DNA from 2 places in the Xanthobacter pseudotagetidis genome. Region 1 is predicted to be linked to the other one. Evidence: riboswitches for the same ligand, from Rfam matches in the RefSeq annotation. Region 1 holds a riboswitch; the other holds the start of a gene.
The links. A riboswitch is a leader RNA that binds a small molecule or an ion and turns the genes downstream of it on or off. The one in region 1 is predicted to bind cobalamin.

Region 1 (5,790 bases):
GATGTCGGCGAGCCGGATCAGCCGCCCGTTGGCGACGAAGTTCACGTTGGCGACGTCCGCCTCCGACGTGAAGGCGCCGGAGACGCGGATGGAGATGTTCTCCTTGCCGGTCTGGATCTCGCCCGAGGGCCGCACGATGTTCTGCGCCTGGAGTGCGGCAAGCACGGCGGCGCGGTCGATGCCGAGGCTGGCGAGCTCCTGCATCGAGAACTCGATGAAGATGCGCTCCTCCTGCGCCCCCAGAATCTCGATCTTCGAGACGTCCGGCACATGCAGCAGCTCGGAGCGCACGCCCTCCACATAGTCGCGCAGCTCGCGGTGGGTGAAGCCGTCCGCGGTGAAGCCGTAGATGATGCCGAAGGTGTCGCCGAACTCGTCGTTGAAGAACGGCCCGACGATGCCCTGGGGCAGCGTGTGGCGGATGTCACCGACGCTTTTGCGCACATGGTACCAGATGTCCGGCACCTCGGCGGCGGTGGCCGAGCCCTGTAAATGCACGAAGATCGTGGTCTGGCCCGGCTTGGTGTAGCTCTCCAGATAGTCGAGCTTCGGCGCTTCCTGGAGCTTGCGCTCCAGGCGCTCGGTGACCTGCTTGAAGGTCTCCTCCAGGGTCGCGCCCGGCCAGTTGGCCTGCACCACCATGGTCTTGATGACGAAGGTCGGGTCCTCGGCGCGGCCGAGATTGCGGAACGCCATCACCCCGGCCACCACCGATATGGCCATGAGATAGATGATGATGGAGCGGTGCCGCAGCGCCCAGGCGGAGAGATTGAATCCCGAAGGGGCGCTCACGGCTGCGTCCCCAGCAGGCGCACCTGCTGCCCCGGATGCAGCGCTTGGACGCCCGCCGTCACCACGATCTCGGAGGGCTTCAACCCCTCGGCCACGGTCACCGAGGCAGGCGTGAAGCGCAGCACCTCCACATTGCGCAGAGCGACCGTCTTGGCGGCGGGATCCACCACCCACACCGCAGGCTTGTCATTGAGGCGCGTCAGCGCGCTCGCCGGGATCTCGATCACCGGCCCGCCGTCCACCGTCACGCGGCCGATCACCGTGGTGCCGAGGCGCAGCGCCTCGGGCGGATCGATCAGGCCGACGCGAACGCGGAAGGTGCGTGTGACGGGATCGGCCTGCGGCGCCACCTCGCGCACCCTTCCGGTGGCACGGGCATTGGCGTCGCCCGCCAGCGTCACCTCCACCAGCGGGTCGGCGGGCATGGAAGAGAGCAGTGCCGCCGGCACGTCGAACACCGCGTCGCGCCCGTCCTGGCGCGCCACTTCCACCACCGGCTGGCCGGCCTGGACCACCTCGCCCGGCTCGGCCCGGCGCTGGGTCACGACGCCGGCCGAATCCGCCTTCAGCTCGGTGAAGCCGAGGCGGTCGTGCGCCATCTGCAGGCGTGCCTCCGCGTCCTCCACCTGGGAGCGGGCGTTGAGATAGGCCTGCTCGGCCTGCTCGTACTGGGCGCGCGGGGTGAAGCCGCGGGCCAGCAGCTGGCGCTGGCGCTCATACTGGTTGCGGGTCTGCGAGAGATTGGCCTGCGCCGCCGACAGCGCCGCCTGCGCCGAGCGCAGCGCGTTCTGCTCGTCCTGCGGATCGAGGCGGGCGAGCACCTGGCCGGGCTTCACCCGGTCGCCTACGTTCACGAGCCGCTCGATGACGCGCCCGCCGATACGGAAGCCATAGGAGGCCTCGTTCTGCGCCTCCACCTGGCCGGTCAGCGTCACCGCATCGCTCGCCGTGCGGGTCGAGGCCAGCGCCGTGCGCACCGGGCGCGGCTCGGCCTTCTCCGCCTTGGGCGCCTCGCCGCAGCCGGCGACGAGGAGCACGGCGACCAGGAGGGACGGGCCTGCCGTGCGGCGGGCCGACCACGCGATGGCGTTCTGGATGCGAAACATCGCGTCGGGCAAGGGAATGTCCTTTCCGCAGGTCGGGCCGCTTCCGCTATAGCCGAGCCTGCGATGGGTCGCCAGTTAAGTTGAGGTGCAATGGACAGGCAGATTGTGCGCGTCAAGCCGTGAAAACGGCTAAAGCGTTGCATGAATATCATTCACGAATGATTTCGCCCGTCGCCCGACCGTATGTGTTGACGGAGGTAAATCCCCCGGTCTAGCTATATGGTGACGGTTCCCTTCGGGGATCAAAAGGGAACGCGGTGATCCGCCCGCCCGGAAACGGGGAGATGGAGATGCCGCGGCTGCCCCCGCAACTGTAAGCGGCGAGTCCTGCGTCACGCGCCACTGGGCCTTGAGCCTGGGAAGGCGACGACAGGGCGGCGACCCGCGAGCCAGGAGACCTGCCGTCAGCCGTGGTCACGCGCGAGCACGTCGGGCGGGGTGTCCTGATGGTGGCGAATCCGTTCGGCCGTGGTGCCGGCGGAGGCCTCGTTCGCGGTGACGGACCACTCGTGTCGAGGCCGTCATGCCCTCCCGCCATACCAAGCCCCCTCGCGGCGCCGCGCGCGCCGCCCGCTTCCTCGTTCCCGCCGCCTTGCTCGCCGTGCCGGCGCCCGCGCTGGCCCAGTCGCCGGCGGATGCCGCCGCGCCCGTCATCGATTTGCCCGACCTCATGGTGACGAGCCCGACCGGCATCGCGACGCCGCAGGAGGAGGTTGCCTCCTCGGTCAGCGTGGTGACGGCGCAGGAGATCGAGCGCAAGCAGCTGCGCACCCTGCCCGAGGTGCTGGAGAGCCTGCCCGGCCTCAACGTGGTGCAGACCGGCGGCCCGGGCGGGCAGACCTCGGTGTTCATCCGCGGCACCAATTCCAACCATGTGAAGGTGCTGATCGACGGCATCGACGCCGGCGACCCCTCCACCCCCAACGGCGCCTTCGACTTCGGGCAGATGCTCGCCACCGACCTCGCCCGCGTGGAAGTGCTGCGCGGCCCGCAGAGCGGCCTCTACGGCTCGGACGCCATCGGCGGCGTCATCTCCGTCACCACCAAGAAGGGGGAAGGGCCGGCCAAGGCCTTCGGCTTCGCCGAGCTGGGCTCGTTCGGCACCTTCAACCAGGCAGTGGCACTCAGCGGATCGACGGAGAAGCTGTCCTACTCCTTCAACGTCACCCACTTCTCGTCCACCGACACGCCGGTGACGCCGGCCGACATCGTGCCGCTCGGCTATCCGCGCAATCCCAGCGCCTACGACAACTGGACCTATTCGACCCGCCTCGACTACGAGGTGAGCGATACGTTCGCGGTCAATTTCGTCGCCCGCTACATCGACAGCCAGCTCTCCTTCACCCCGGACATCTACCCGCCGCCCACCTATGCCGGCATCCCGGCGCCGGAGCGCTCCACCAGCTACGCATCCATGTTCTTCACCAAGGGCGAGGGCGTGTGGAAGGCGCTCGACGGCGCGCTCGAGACCACGTTCGGCGTCAGCGCCATGACCTCGAGCCGGCCCACCGACGGCCCCAACGCCTCGGTGAACGGCGATTATAATGGCGACCGGCAGATCTATTACCTGCGCTCGCTCTACAGCTTCGCGCCGGGGCAGAACGTGCTGGCCGGCGTCGAGCGGCGCAACGAGAGCATGACGTCCGAGACCGCCTACACGCAGATGGACGCCGCCACCGGCAACACCGGCGTCTATGCGGAATATCAGGGCCAGTTCTTCGAGCGGCTCTTCCTCGCCGCCAATGTGCGCTACGACAGCGACGACACGTTCGGCGACCACACCACCTTGCGCATCGCGCCGGCGTTTCTCATCCCGGAGACCGGCACCAAGCTGAAGGCGAGCTACGGCACCGGCTTCAAGGCCCCCACCCTCTACCAGCTCTACGCGCCCTATTACGGCAACGCGGACCTCAAGCCCGAGGAGAGCACCGGCTACGACGCCGGCTTCGAGCAGGAATTCTTCAAGGGCCGCCTCGCCTTCGGCGCCACCTACTTCCACAACGACATCACCAATCTCATCAGTTACGACCCCGTGACCTACCAGAACGTCAACATCTCCAACGCCACCACGCAGGGCGCGGAAGTGTTCGTGGCGGTGAAGGTCACGGACACGCTGAAGGTCCGCGCCGACTACACCTATACCGACGTGGTGGGCTATTTCCCGCCCGGCCAGCCGTTCGGCGCCGCCTGCGCGCCGCTCACCGCCACCTCGTGCATTCCCCTGCGGCGGCCCAACGACAAGGTGAGCGTGAGCGTCAACTGGCAAGCGACCGACAAGCTCGACCTCACCGCCACCCTCATCTATGTCTCGTCCTGGTGGGACATCGAGCGCCTGACCTCGAACTATGTGGACCAGCCTGGCTACACGATCGTGAACATCGCGGCGAACTACGCCTTCAACGAGCACGCGACCCTGTTCGGCCGCATCGACAATCTGTTCGACGAGACCTACGAGAACCCCAACGGCTTCCTCGCCCCGGGCTTCGGCGCCTTCGCCGGCCTGAAGCTGACCTATTGAGGCGGCCCATGATGCGGGCGGCGCTCCTGGTCCTCGTCTTCCTCGCCGCCGCCCCCGCGACGGCGGCGGAGGGCAAGCCCGCCCGCATCGTCTCGCTCAACCTGTGCGCCGACGAACTGGTGCTGCGCCTCGCGGGTCCCGGGCGCGTCGCCTCCGTGACCTATCTTGCCCGCGACCCGCGCGGCTCCAACGTCGCCGACCTCGCGGCCAGGGTGCCGGTCAACAGGGGCCTTGCCGAGGAGGTGGTGCCGCTGGCGCCGGACCTCGTCATCGCCGGCGCCTTCACCACCCGAGCCACCACCGCCATGCTGCGGCGGCTCGGCTTCGAGGTGATGGAGCTCGGCGTTCCCGCAACCCTGGAGGAGGCCTACGCCCAGATCGGAGAGGTGGCGGCGCGGCTCGGCGAGGAAGATCGCGGCGCGGCCATGGTCGGCGAGATCAAGGCCGCCATGGCGGCCTTGCCCCCCGCCCCGGCGGATCACCCCACCGCCGTGGTGGTGCGGCCGAACGGCTTCACCGCCGGCCGCGGCTCGGTGCCGGACGAAGTGCTCGCCCGCGCCGGCCTCGACAATCTCGCTGCCCGCCTCTCCACCGACCGCATGGGCCAGCTCGCCCTGGAGGAGATCGTCACCGCCCGGCCCGACCTCCTGGTGGTGAATTCTTCGCCGGACGCGCCGCCCTCGCTCGCCGACGAGCTGCTGCACCATCCGGCACTGGCGCCGTACGCCAAAGGGGGCCGCGCGGTGCCGCTGCCGATCCGCCTTTGGGCCTGCGCCGGGCCAAGCCTCGCCGAGGCGGCGCAGCGCCTCGCCGCCGCCCGCGCCGCGATCGCGCCGGGCGCGGCGCGCCCGCCCGAAGGACACCGGCAATGATCGGATCGCGGGATCACTACCGCCTCCTCGTCGCGGCCCTGGCGCTGCTGGTGGCGGCGCTGGCGGTGGTGTCGACGCTCATCGGCTACGCGCCCCTCTATTTCGGCATCGCCGTCCTCGACCTCATCGCCGGGCGCGAGAGCCTGCCGGCGCTGGTGCTCGCCGAGCTGCGCATTCCCCGCGCCGTGCTGGGCGCGGCGGTCGGCTTCAGTCTCGGTCTCACCGGCGCGGCGCTCCAGGGGCTGATGCGCAACCCCATCGCCGATCCCGGCATCGTCGGCGTCTCGGGCGCGGCGGCGCTCGGGGCTGTGGTGGCGTTCTATTTCGGCTTCTCCGCGACCTTCGCGCTGGCGCTGCCCCTCGGCGGGCTGATCGGCGCCGGCATCGCCACGGCGTTCCTGCTGATGGTCGCCCGCTCGGGCGCCGACACCGCGACGCTGATCCTCGCCGGCGTCGCCATCAACGCGCTGGCCGGCGCGCTCACCGCGCTCGCGCTCAACCT
Region 2 (5,790 bases), 2.1 Mb from region 1:
GAAGGCGCGCCAGCCGGTCAGCTCGGCGATGCGCGCCATGCCGTCGGCGAACAGCGCCGGATCGCCCCGGAAGCGGTTGACGATGAAGCCAGAGATCAGCGCCGCATCGTCCGGATCGATCACCCCCTTGGTGCCGACGAGGCTGGCGATCACCCCGCCCCGGTCGATGTCGCCGATCAGCACCACCGGCACCCCCGCGGCGCGCGCAAATCCCATGTTGGCGATGTCGTTGGCGCGCAGGTTCACCTCCGAGGCGCTGCCTGCGCCCTCCACCAGCACGAGGTCGGCCTCGGCCTTCAGGCGCGCGAAGCTGTCCAGCACCTGCGGGATCAGCTGCGTCTTGAGAGACTGGTAGGCGGCCGCGCGCGCGGTGGCGAACACCCGGCCCTGCACCACCACCTGGGCGCCGGTCTCGCCCTGGGGCTTCAGCAGCACCGGGTTCATGTGCACCGAGAGCGGAACCCGCGCCGCCCGCGCCTGGAGCGCCTGGGCGCGGCCGATCTCGCCGCCGTCCGCGGTCACGGCGGCGTTGTTCGACATGTTCTGCGGCTTGAACGGGCGCACTCTCAAGCCCCGGCTCGCGAAGGCGCGCGCCAGCCCCGCCACCAGCAGCGATTTGCCCACATCCGAGCCTGTGCCCTGGAACATGAGCGCGCGCGCGGCCATGGCGTCAGAACTCGATGCCCGGCTGCGCCTTTACCCCGGCGGCGAAATGGTGCTTCACGAGGCCCATCTCGGTGACGAGGTCGGCGGCCGCGATCATCTCCGGCTTGGCATTGCGTCCGGTGACAACCACATGGAGGCTGGGCCGGCGCGCGGCGAGCGCGGCGAGCACCTCGGCGAGGTCGAGATAGTCGTAGCGCAGGGCGATGTTGAGCTCGTCGAGGATGACGAGGCCGATGCCCGCGTCGGCCATCAGCTGCTCCGCCTTCCCGAACGCACGGGCGGCGGCCGCCTTGTCGCGGGCGAGGTCCTGGGTTTCCCAGGTGAAGCCCTCGCCCATGGTGTGCCAGGCGACGCGGTCGCCGAAGGCGGCGAACGCCTCCTGCTCGCCGGTGGACCAGGCGCCCTTGATGAACTGCACCACCCCCACGCGGCCACCACGCCCGAGCGTGCGCAGGGCGAGGCCGAAGGCAGCGGTGCTCTTGCCCTTGCCAGGACCGGTATGGACCAGCAGCAGCCCCTTCTCGAGCGTCTTGCCGGCCACCTCGGCGTCCTGCACGGCCTTGCGCTTCTCCATCTTGGCGCGATGGCGCTCGGCCTCGGCGGGCGTCGGCGCGGGGTCGGTCATGGGGCGCCTCCTCGATCGGGTACCTGGGGGGTCTTGAGGTCGAGCGGCAGGCCCGCCACCACCAACGTCACCCGTCCGGCGGCGGCGGCGACGCGCTGGTTGAGCCGGCCGGCGGCATCGCGGAAGCGGCGCGCGAGCGCGTTGTCCGGCACGATGCCGAAGCCGACCTCGTTGGAGACGCACACGGTAAGGCCGTCCCGCGCCGAAAGGGCGGCGAGCAAGGCGTCGGATTCGGCATCGAGGTCGCGGTCGGCCAGAAGGTGGTTGGTGAGCCAGAGTGTCAGGCAATCCACCAGCGCCGGCCGCCCCGGCGGCAGCGCCGCGAGCGCGCCGGCGAGATCGAGGGGGGCGTCCACGGTCTCCCACCCGGCGGCACGGCGGTCGCGATGGAGGGCGATGCGCACCGCCATCTCGCCGTCGTGCGCCTGGGCGGTGGCCATGTAGGCCCAGGGGCCGGGCGCGGCCTCCACCAGCGCCTCGGCGAACCGGCTCTTGCCCGAGCGCGCCCCGCCGAGGATGAGGACGAGGCCGCCCTCAGGCGTCGCCACCTCAGCCCGGAATGATCTGCCCGGCGAGCGCGGCGATGCCGATGCCCGCCACGGCGGCGCCGGCAAGGCGCGCGTTCAGGGAGACCGGCGCCTCCTTCACCGAGCGGGTGGCGAGCGCGACGCCCACCGCGATCAGGCTCTGAATGATCACGAGGCCGATCAGGTAGGCCACCAGCGGGGCCTGCTCGGCGCCGAAGATCGATTCGCCGTAGGCATAGCCGTGGAACAGGCCGGCGACCGCGAACAGCGCCGCCCATACGGCCGGAGAAACCTTGGCGGCGCGCGCCAGAAGCACGCCCAGCAGCACCACCGAGGCCGCCACCACCAGTTCGGAGGCCGGCAGCGACACGCCCGCCACATGGATGGCGACGCCGATGGCCGAGGCGGCGACGAACGCCACCGGCAGCGCGAGGTTCAGCCCGAACGCGCCGACCACGACGCCGATGCCGACGATGAAGGCGAGATGATCGACGCCGATCACCGGATGGCCGAGGCCCGACAGCAGGCCTTGCGCGAAGCTGGAGGGCAGCCCGCCGTCCATCATGTGATGGGCCTGGGCCGGCGCTGCCGCGAGCATCGCGAGCACGGCGGAAAGGGATGCGGAAACGGCGCGGAACTTCGACATGTGACCCCCTAGCCCTCCCACCGAGGGCGCCCTGGATGTGCCCGCGAGCGGGCGATGCGGCGGCGGCAGGTCTCCTGGCTCGCGGATCGCCGCCCGCCCCGCGCCTTCCCGAATTGCTCCAGTGGCCCTTGCGGGGGGACTCTCCGCTTACAGTTGCGGGGGCAGCTGCGGCATTGGGCGACGAGCGCCCGCACCGCATTCCCTCTTTCGGCCCGCGAGAGCGGGCACCGACACCGGGAGCGACTATAGGGACCAAATCCTCCGCCCGGCAACTCGGCGCGCGGGAATTTTGTGCAGCGCGATGCAGATCGTGGATGCGCGGCGGCCTAACCCTTGGCCTTGGCCACCAGCGCCGAGGTGGAGCGCCCTTCCACCAGCGGAACCAGGGCCACCCGGCCGCCATGGGCCTTCACCACGTCGGCGCCCACCACCTGGTCCTCGCGATAGTCGGCGCCCTTCACCAGCACGTCCGGCCTCAGCTGCGCGATCAGCTCCAGCGGCGTGTCCTGGTCGAACAGCACCACGAGATCGACGCAGCGCAGCGCGCCCATGACGCGGGCGCGCGCCGCCTCGTCCTGCACCGGGCGGCCCTCGCCCTTCAGGCGCTTCACCGAGGCGTCGGTGTTGAGCGCCACCACGAGGCGGTCGCCCTCCCGGGCCGCCGCCTCCAGCAGCGACACATGGCCGGGATGCATGAGGTCGAAGCAGCCATTGGTGAACACCACCCGCGCGCCCGCCGCGCGCCATTCGGCGATGAGGCGGGCGGCATCGTCCGCTCCGAGCAGCGCGCCGGGGGCGATGCCGGGCGTGCCCGCCTCCTCCAGCGCCGCAAGGAGCTCGGCGCGGGTGACGACGGCGGTGCCGAGCTTGCCCACCGCCACCGCGGCGGCGGCATTGGCGAGGTGGACGCAGGCTTCCAGCGGCTGGCCGGCGGAAAGCGCCACCGCGAGCGCCGCCAGCGCCGTGTCGCCGGCGCCGGAGACGTCGAACACCTCGCGCGCCTTGGCCGGCACATGGAGCACCCGCCCGCCGCGGCGCCAGAGCGTCATGCCCTTCTCGGCGCGCGTCACCAGCACGTCGCCGCCGAACTGGGCCGAGGCGGCCTCGGCCGCGCGGGCGGCCTCCGCGTCGGTGGCGTCGGGCAGGCCGGTGGCGGCGGCAAGCTCACTGCGGTTGGGGGTGACGAGGCTGGCGCCGCGATAGGCCTCGAAGGTGCGCCGCTTGGGATCGACCACCACCGGCACGCCCGCCGCCCGGGCGGCGGCGATGGCGGCGGCGATCACCGCGTCGGAAAGCACGCCCTTGGCATAGTCGGAGAGCACGACGACGCGGGCGCCGCGCACCGCCTCCGCCACCGCCCCGAGGAGCGCCTCCAGCATCCGCGGCTCGGGCGGGGCGACGGTCTCGGCGTCGATGCGCACGATCTGCTGGCGCCCGCTCATGACGCGGGTCTTGGTGATGGTGGGCCGGCCGGGGTCGCGCACCATGAGGTCGAGCATCACGCCCGGATGGGCGCCGAGCGCCTCGGTGAGAAGATCCGCCTCGCGGTCGCGCCCGACGAGGCCGACCAGCATCACCCGCGCCCCCAGGGCGGCCGCATTGGCGGCCACGTTGGCGGCGCCGCCGGGCACGATGCGCTCGTCGCCGTGCACCAGCACCGGCACCGGCGCCTCGGGCGAGATGCGCGAGACCGAGCCGGTGATGTAGCGGTCCACCATCACGTCGCCGATGACGACGATGGGGCCGGGCGCGCCGTCAGGCACCATGGCGGGTCGTCCCCTCTGCGCGCCTCACGGCGTCGCCTCGTTGCGGTGGGAGAGATGGCCGGTCACGTAGGAGGCGACGCCCTCCTCCAGCGAGGTGAAGGGCGCGCCGTAGCCGGCCGCGCGCAGCTTTCCCATCTCCGCCTGGGTGAAATACTGGTAGGCGCCGCGCAGGTGCTCGGGCATGTCCACATAGGCGATGCGCGGCTCCTTGCCGAGCGCCGCGAACACCGCCTTGGCGAGGTCGGCGAAGCTCCTCGCCTCACCGGTCCCGACGTTGAAGATGCCGCTCACCTTCGGGCTTTCCAGCAGCCACTGCACCACGGCGACGCAGTCGCGCACATGGATGAAGTCGCGCAGCTGGCCGCCGTCGCCATAGGCCGGATTGTGGGACTTGAAGAGCGTCACGCTCTCGCCCGCCGCGGCGGCGGGGTGGATCTTGTGCACCACCGAGCGCATGTCGCCCTTGTGGGCCTCGCCGGGACCGTAGACGTTGAAGAAGCGCAGGCCCGCGAACTGCGGCGGGCGCGGCCGGCCGGCGCGCACGTCGGCCATGATGCGGCGGTCCACGAACAGCTTCGACCAGCCGTAGGGATTGAGCGGGGCAAGGCGCGCCAGGGCGCCGTCGTCGTCCGCGTCCACGAAACCCTCAGAGCCGTCGCCATAGGTGGCGGCGGACGAGGCGAAGATGAAGGGCAGGCCCTTCGCCGCGCACTGCGCCCACAGGTCCAGCGTCGCGCGGATGTTGCGGGCGACGATCCTGTCGCCGTCGCGCTCGGTGGTAGCGGAGATGGCCCCCATGTGCACGACGCCGCCGAGCCGCCCGCCCTCGCGGGTGACAAAGCCCTCCACCGCCTCGGGGCGGATCACGTCATGAAGCGCGATGTCGGCGATGTTGCGCCACTTCGGCCCGTCCTCCAGCCAGTCGGCGACCACCACGCGGCGACCGTCCGCGGCGAGCGCGCGGGCGATGTTGGAGCCGATGAAGCCTGCCCCGCCGGTCACCAGCATCAGATCGCGGCCAAGGCCGCGCGAAACCGTCATGTGGCTCAGGACCCTCACAATGAACGCGCCCAGAATGGACGCGGTGTGCCACGCCGCCTCCCCGCTTGTCCATAAGCGGCAGCGGACGGCCTCTCACGACGGCGCCGACAGCTCCCGCAGGGTGCGCCAGACGCTCCCGGCCTCGAAGTCGGCGAGGCAGGGCGGCCCCTCGACGGTCTCGGGGGCGATGCGGCAGCGGCTCTTCTCGCAGGGAGCGCAGTCTCGGGTCGACTTCAGCTCGCGCACCCGCGCGCCCACGAGGCCGGTGAGGCGCGGGTCGGTCGGCCCGTAGAGCCCCACCGTCGGCACGCCGAATGCGGCGGCGAGATGCCCCAGCCCGGTGTCGACGCTGACCACGCCGGCCGCCGAGGCGATCAGCGGAATGAGAGTCTCCAGCGGCTGGGGCGGCAGCGGCTCCACCGCCGGCCGGCCCTTGGCGATGGCGCGCGCCCGCGCCTCCTCGGCCGCGCCCTGGGTGAAGACCAGCGCGTGCATGCCCGCCTTCTCCGCCTCCCCCGC

Region 2: it holds a riboswitch for cobalamin, as region 1 does, so the genes downstream of both, V5F67_RS16160 (HupE/UreJ family protein) here and V5F67_RS06755 (TonB-dependent receptor plug domain-containing protein) in region 1, are expected to answer to the same signal.

What each region holds. Positions count from the first base shown of each region.
Region 1 is NZ_CM195534.1:1,465,940-1,471,729, reverse strand. Features, by position in the region: gene V5F67_RS06765 (efflux RND transporter permease subunit) at 1-792, opposite strand, end outside; gene V5F67_RS06760 (efflux RND transporter periplasmic adaptor subunit) at 789-1,910, opposite strand; cobalamin riboswitch at 2,109-2,318, shown strand; gene V5F67_RS06755 (TonB-dependent receptor plug domain-containing protein) at 2,422-4,416, shown strand; gene V5F67_RS06750 (ABC transporter substrate-binding protein) at 4,425-5,288, shown strand; gene V5F67_RS06745 (FecCD family ABC transporter permease) at 5,285-5,790, shown strand, end outside.
Region 2 is NZ_CM195534.1:3,534,357-3,540,146, forward strand. Features, by position in the region: gene V5F67_RS16145 (cobyric acid synthase) at 1-666, opposite strand, end outside; gene cobO (cob(I)yrinic acid a,c-diamide adenosyltransferase) at 671-1,291, opposite strand; gene cobU (bifunctional adenosylcobinamide kinase/adenosylcobinamide-phosphate guanylyltransferase) at 1,288-1,839, opposite strand; gene V5F67_RS16160 (HupE/UreJ family protein) at 1,841-2,464, opposite strand; cobalamin riboswitch at 2,512-2,711, opposite strand; gene rfaE1 (D-glycero-beta-D-manno-heptose-7-phosphate kinase) at 2,791-4,230, opposite strand; gene rfaD (ADP-glyceromanno-heptose 6-epimerase) at 4,255-5,241, opposite strand; gene waaC (lipopolysaccharide heptosyltransferase I) at 5,365-5,790, opposite strand, start outside.